3 regions of the Bacteroides sp. RCH18 genome follow, and region 3 is predicted to be linked to each of the others. Evidence: riboswitches for the same ligand, from Rfam matches in the RefSeq annotation. Region 3 holds a riboswitch; each other region holds the start of a gene.
What was found. A riboswitch is a leader RNA that binds a small molecule or an ion and turns the genes downstream of it on or off. The one in region 3 is predicted to bind cobalamin.

Region 1 (2,276 bases), 120 kb from region 3:
CAACATAAAACTCATCCACAAGTTCCCCATCCTCCGTATAGCGATAAATCATCCCCTGCTGTTGATAATCAATGGCGTCAGCCACATAGACATCTCCGTTTTTCGGACTAACCGCCAGACCATAATATTTCGTATCACGGTACTTGAGAAAAGGACGTACGGGAACACGTTCTTCATCGACAGACATACGCCAGATATCTTTGTTAATCCAGTAAAGCTCATCACCCGCACCATTAAGCTGTACTTCCGAAGGAGCATCTCCCAACTGAAACTTAAATTGTTTCTCTATTTTAAATGTCTCGGCATCAATGCGATAAAGCGACGGCTCCTCATATCCGTATGGACTTCCTTTATACCCTCCATCAGTAATCGTCCACATCTTGAAGTTCTTATCCATCACTAGAGAAGTAGGTTGTATACCTACAGTAAGCTGATCTACCACCTTGTCCGTTGTAGTATCTATCTTTAATATACGATTCTGATAAGACCAGCAATTCACATACACATACTTGCCATACTGCACCATTTGCTCTGTCGAGCCTGTTTCCATCGTCATATCCGGACATTCGATATATCCGGTTATCTGATAAGTTTTGGGATTGACAATAAAAATACGATAGTCCCATATTTGTGTAATATAGGCTTTCTCATCCGAAACAAAATGAATATAGCGTGGAGAAGTAAGTCCCGTTATGCGTCCCACCTCTTTAAATGTATTGGTGCTAATAGCGAAGACTACGTGAGAATTATTCACTACCACCCATCCAATAGTGTCCCGGACAATCATTGATTGTGCTACATCACCCAGCTTCATCGCATTAGCCCGGTAAAAGATCTCATTCTCCACCTTTTTCGTTTCCGGATCATAATAAGATAAGGTAGCATTACCGTATTGAAAATTCCCCTCATTCATAATGAAAAGTCCATCTCCTGTAGCCCTGAAAGGCTCCATCTTGCCATAATCCCATTTCATACAACCGACAAAAGCCGTCAGACAGAAGACAATAAATAAAACAGAAAGTAAAATTCGTTTCATAATTAAAAGTGAGAAAAGGTTATTAACTAACTTGTCGCATCACTCTTCAGACATCTGCCGGCAAATCAAGATTTGCGACAAATATCAAACATAGCATTTGTACCGACCGGTTGAATGAGGAATCAATTGAATATAGGAATGAACTATACCAGTTGATTTCTACCCGAAAACCCGCGGGTATAAATCTGCAGCGTCAAGGCAGGTCTTCTGACTCGTCCCCATTTATCACGCCTTCCCAGTGATGTCACCAGTGGCAAAGAATGTGATAAACTCATCTCCCGAAAGAGAGGACTTACAGCAGCAGGTACTGTCCCGGATTTACACCGGATTCCCTTTTCATCGTTTTGGAAGGTTAGACAACTCCAAATACGAACCTTGCAGGTGCAAAGATACTATAATTATACTTCACGCCTCACTTCTCCCCTGTCTTTTTTTAACAGGAACAAATCTGATGAACAGAATCTTTTAAAATGACGTCACTATGAACATGTATATATGATAAATATAGGATAGATAGTCTTTATAGTGAATTACGAATATTTAAATTCCAAGGATTCTCAATTGTCTCAATCGTTTTTTTATTAATAAGAGAAGCCATCGTGCGTCCCATCAATTTGAAATCAGTAGAAAGAGTAGTAATCCCTCCTGCCAGCACTTCTTTCAAAGGGGTATCATTATAAGATATAATACCGAAATCTTTTCCCGGAACTAACTGCTGACGGTCAGCCTGCTTCAACAAATTGACCAAGTCTCTATCATTAACAACCATAAACACCTCCTGCTTTACAATCTCCCTTCCCTGAATTTCGCCAATGCACTCATGCGTAAAGCCATGCTCTTTACAAAAAGCCCGTAATCCGTCATAACGTTCAAAAGGTTCTTTCGAATCTTTCTGAACCATTACAATATGCTTGTACTTTCGCAAGTTGGACAGACCATACACTAATGCTTCATAAGTATCTTTTTCAAAGTTCTGGAATACAGACGAATATTTCCCTTTCAATTCCGAGTGATAATGATCGAGTAGAAATACGTTTCCGGATAAACTCTCCAGTAAAGGACCAATATCGGCAAATTTGCCGGACATTATAATATAGGTAGTATATTTATGGTTTGCATTATTCACCAAAGTCTCAAACACCTTCCGATTATAGTTATGAAAATAAAGATCAACAGTAGCTGAATTGCCTACTGTCTCCATAAAAGAATTATAAATATCTTCTTTAAATTCATTGAACTC
Region 2 (2,276 bases), 130 kb from region 3:
CATCAGCTTCGTCACCACCGACAAAGTGCGCATCGCCAACCTGCGATGCAGAGACGTCGTCGCACTGGGACGTGCCCCCTATACCAATTGGCTCGGTCAACTGCAAGGAGAAGACAAGGAGAAGGTGGACAACGCTATGCGTCTGGTAGGCATGGACAGCTATGCGGAAAAGACGATGGACAAAATGTCTGACGGAGAATGCCAACGCATCATGATAGCCCGTGCGCTTGCACAGGACACTCCTGTCATCCTGCTTGACGAACCTACCGCCTTCCTTGACTTGCCCAACCGCTACGAACTCTGTCTGCTCCTCCGGAAGCTGACGCAAAAGGAAGGAAAGTGTATCCTGTTTTCCACACACGACCTGGACATCGCTCTCTCACTTTGCGACACAATCATGCTGATTGATAATCCACAACTCTACAGCCTGCCTACCGGTGAAATGATTACGAGCGGGCATATAGAAAGATTGTTCCGCAACGAGTCAATCACATTTGATGCGCAGGAGATGAAAATAAGAATCAAGTAAAAACATTCCCCCTAAACCACTTATTTTTATAAGTCTTCGTGCTAGTTTTATTTATATTTTCGACTATCTTTGCTCCCGAATTGGTTTTTGAATAGTGATATCGACTATTCAAATGAAAAGGGAATCGGGTGAAAATCCCGGACAGTCCCGCTGCTGTGAAGCTCCATTCAACTTCTTGATATATACTTTTGCCACTGAACTGTCATGATAAATTCAGATCGGGAAGGCATCAGGAAGGGAGTCAGTCAGAAGACCTGCCATTCAGTTTCAAATAGCTGTTTTTACTCGTGGAATAGAAAAACGGCAAGAGTTATTAAATAATTTACTTATGGACATACTCCAATGACCTGACATCCTCCGATGCTCCGGCAGTAGGCTATATATTACCATATATCCGCTGACGAAGCTTCTGTGAGTATTGACGGCACAATTGCTTATTCTGTCATTGGGATAACAGAATCAGAGTCTGCCAATCAGCTTTGATCATGTGATTTTATAAGAGATGCAAAATTATTTTATGTTTAACTATAAAAAGAAAAGTATGAGAAAATTATTTTCCGTTTTAGTATTTATTTGTTTGTTGACAGCCTGTTCATCGGATGATGATCCCATCTCTTATGGAAATCCCTCTGTAGAGTTATCAACAGAAGAAACAGAAGAATTTACCTATGGAGAAAGCCGCGAATTTCCAATCACTCTAAAAGAAGTAGCTTCCACCTCTTTTGAATTACCCAACGGTTGGGAAGCCAGTATTAAAGATAGCAAACTGACTGTAACAGCTCCGGAAAAAGGGAAAACAGGAATGAGTAGTAACGGTACGATTGAAATTACAGCAACCGGGCTTAACGAAACAACAGTTACGGCATCCATAAAGGTAAAAGCATTCTATCTGATAACCTTTGAGGATGTAGATGCCAAATATCTTGCCGGTCCGACAGCATACGGAGATAATCTCTACACAAATTATACCGGTTCAACCCCGGAATTATATAAAGGCTATCATGACGTATCTTCCGATTTGTTTTTCAATACGACGACCCAAGGATATGGTTTTGCATCCGGAGGAATTGCCATCTCGCAATGGAATAACAAGACAAAAGCTGACTATATGAATCAATGCAGCGTTTTTTATGGAGACGATAATCAAAAGAACGGAGGAAATAACGGCTCAGCAACTTTCGCTGTAAGCTATGCCACCAGTTATGGTACATCAGGAGCTTATATGTATTTCCAGACAGAAGGAGCCGAGTACGAAATAGACCATGCCTACATTACTAACAACACTTATGCAGTACTATCTATGACCAATGGAGACGGTTTTGGGAAAAAATTCTCCTATGAAGATAAGGATTGGTTCAAACTCACAATCCAAGGTGTTAATACAGCGGGAACAATTACAGGAGAAGTCGAATTTTATCTGGCAGATTTCCGTACGCAAGATGCAGCCGGCATTCTTACTGAATGGAAACGGGTAGATTTAACACCACTGGGCAAAGTACACCGACTCAATTTTAATATGACAAGCTCCGACGGCGAAGGAATGTGGATAAACACTCCCACTTATTTCTGCGTGGACGACATTGCCATTACATATTAAAAATTTCATATTCCATATCCTGATTAAACAAAAACAAACATGACAGATAAAAATTACCAAATGGTAATTTTTATCTCCTTCCATACCCCTACCTTTGCAGCCGTTTTCAACAAACTAAAGATAAAAAGTCATGAAAGACAGTATTGATTT
Region 3 (2,276 bases):
TGAAAGCGGACTTTTCATCAATTACGACATTGAGGTAGTTGTAGCCAGATAATATAAAATAAAAAAGACCGCACATTCAGATTTATTTCATAAATTTACACGCTTAACTGACGTAACAACAAAAACCGTTGCTATAAAATATTTATGAGAAAACTTCTATTATCAATCTGTTTGTGGGTCGGATGCTTAATAACTTCGCAGGAGACAAAAGCACAAGGTATCATCAAAAATGTACCGACAATTGATGAGCAGGACGCCGCAAACGTTTATTCTGCTTTCTCGTATATGTTTCTGACCTCAGAAAGACTCGCTGACCAGAAAAGTACCCCATTACAAAAAGAAGATATGGAAAAGCTGAATTGGGTATTTAAAGGAACCAAGCCACTTCACAGATCCTCTTATCCCAATTTTACCCAAAAAGGTATCTTCATAGACATAAAAAACGATAAAGACGAAAGAAGCGGATACTACATCAGCAGTAAACAATATACGTTCATTGATGAAAACAATTTCGGACACAACAGCTATTACATTCCCCGCAAACTGCGTCCGCAAATCAAAGAACTCATTGAGCGCTACCAACAGAAATTGCCGGATAGCATTGCGATCATGCAACACGATTATCAAAAGATGAGCATCAAAACGCGTCCTCTGAATTTATGTATGTTCAATCCAAACAAGAAAATGGTAATGCTGACCTTTTATACTTGTGTAGATTCTCTTACAGTACTACCCATAGAATATAGAATCTTCCAACACAAAAAAAAGGGGATACAAGTATGGCGTGACGTTTCTCTTTGGGATCATCATCCTTATTGCGGAACAGATGAAAAAGGAAATATATGCATTCAAAATTCAGAAGGAATCATCCCGCTGAAAGACCAGCAAGACAGTCTCGCAGTAGAGATTCTTTGCCAGTCATTTCCGACATGGAAAGAAATGAATAACGCCGAACGTATGCAAACTCTCGATTCCTATTTTGAGCGCTATGCATCACTGATTTATCAAAAAACAAAGAAGAGAAGAGAGTAAAAAGCAGATCGTCCGAACACTCTAAAAGAGAAGAAAGCTGAAACTTTTTCTAAAAACAAAACTTAAAAGTTTTCCAAAACGGAAAACTTTCTGTATCAGGCAGAAAGAAAAGTTTCCCCAAAATTTAATGTTAAATCCTATCCAAGCTATCACAATATCCTTTATCTTTGTATCCGGTTTCGGAACTAAAAAGAGGTTTAGTCAATGAGGGAACGCTGTGCAAATCGGCGACAGTACCCGCTGCTGTAATTCTCTGTGAATCCGCACACTATGTCACTGCATCGGCAGATGTGGGAAGGCGCTGCGGGGGAGGGATAAGTCAGAAGACCTGCCGGAGTCAAATAAACATATTATTAATCACTTTCGGGAGTTAAAGTTATGAACTACGCGGAAATTTGTATCATCAAACGGGATGGTAAAAGAGAAGATTTCTCTATCAGTAAGATCAAGAATGCGATCGGTAAAGCATTCAGTGCGACAGGGATTCAGGACGAGCAGCAACTGATTGCTGACGTCACGATGAGTGTAATCAGTCAGTTCACTACCCCCACGATCACCGTGGAGGAAATTCAGGATTTAGTAGAAAAGGCATTGATGAAGGTACGCCCCGAAGTGGCCAAGAAGTACATCATCTACCGCGAATGGCGGAACACGGAGCGGGACAAGAAAACCCAGATGAAGCACGTAATGGACGGCATCGTCGCCATCGACAAGAACGACGTGAACCTGAGCAACGCCAACATGAGCAGCCACACGCCTGCCGGACAAATGATGACATTCGCATCGGAAGTCACCAAAGACTACACCTATAAATATCTGTTGCCGAAACGTTTTGCCGAAGCGCACCAGTTGGGCGATATCCATATTCACGACCTCGATTATTACCCTACAAAGACGACCACCTGCATCCAATATGACATGGACGATCTCTTTGAACGTGGCTTCCGCACCAAGAACGGCAGCATCCGCACGCCGCAAAGCATCCAAAGTTATGCTACGCTTGCCACCATCATCTTCCAGACCAACCAGAACGAGCAGCACGGCGGACAGGCAATCCCCGCCTTCGACTTCTTCATGGCAAAAGGGGTGGCAAAGTCTTTCCGCAAACATCTGGCTTCGTTCATCAATTTCTACGTGGCGATGGAAAACGGAACACAGGCGGACGAGAAAGCAATCCGTACCTTAATCAAGGAACATCTGCCTTCTATCAAATCGACCGAAGCAGAACGCGAGACATTGCGCAT

Region 1: linked by a shared signal. The riboswitch ahead of ACHLI0_RS08560 (YncE family protein) and the one ahead of ACHLI0_RS08050 (anaerobic ribonucleoside triphosphate reductase) in region 3 are both predicted to bind cobalamin.
Region 2: linked by a shared signal. The riboswitch ahead of ACHLI0_RS08590 (DUF4465 domain-containing protein) and the one ahead of ACHLI0_RS08050 (anaerobic ribonucleoside triphosphate reductase) in region 3 are both predicted to bind cobalamin.

What each region holds. Positions count from the first base shown of each region.
Region 1 is NZ_JBIPTC010000001.1:2,133,793-2,136,068, forward strand. It holds gene ACHLI0_RS08560 (YncE family protein) at 1-1,036, opposite strand, end outside; cobalamin riboswitch at 1,217-1,429, opposite strand; gene ACHLI0_RS08565 (GntR family transcriptional regulator) at 1,557-2,276, opposite strand, start outside.
Region 2 is NZ_JBIPTC010000001.1:2,141,125-2,143,400, forward strand. It holds gene ACHLI0_RS08585 (ABC transporter ATP-binding protein) at 1-529, shown strand, start outside; cobalamin riboswitch at 593-805, shown strand; gene ACHLI0_RS08590 (DUF4465 domain-containing protein) at 1,071-2,126, shown strand; gene ACHLI0_RS08595 (MATE family efflux transporter) at 2,257-2,276, shown strand, end outside.
Region 3 is NZ_JBIPTC010000001.1:2,011,316-2,013,591, forward strand. It holds gene rpiA (ribose 5-phosphate isomerase A) at 1-52, shown strand, start outside; gene ACHLI0_RS08045 (hypothetical protein) at 145-1,032, shown strand; cobalamin riboswitch at 1,196-1,382, shown strand; gene ACHLI0_RS08050 (anaerobic ribonucleoside triphosphate reductase) at 1,411-2,276, shown strand, end outside.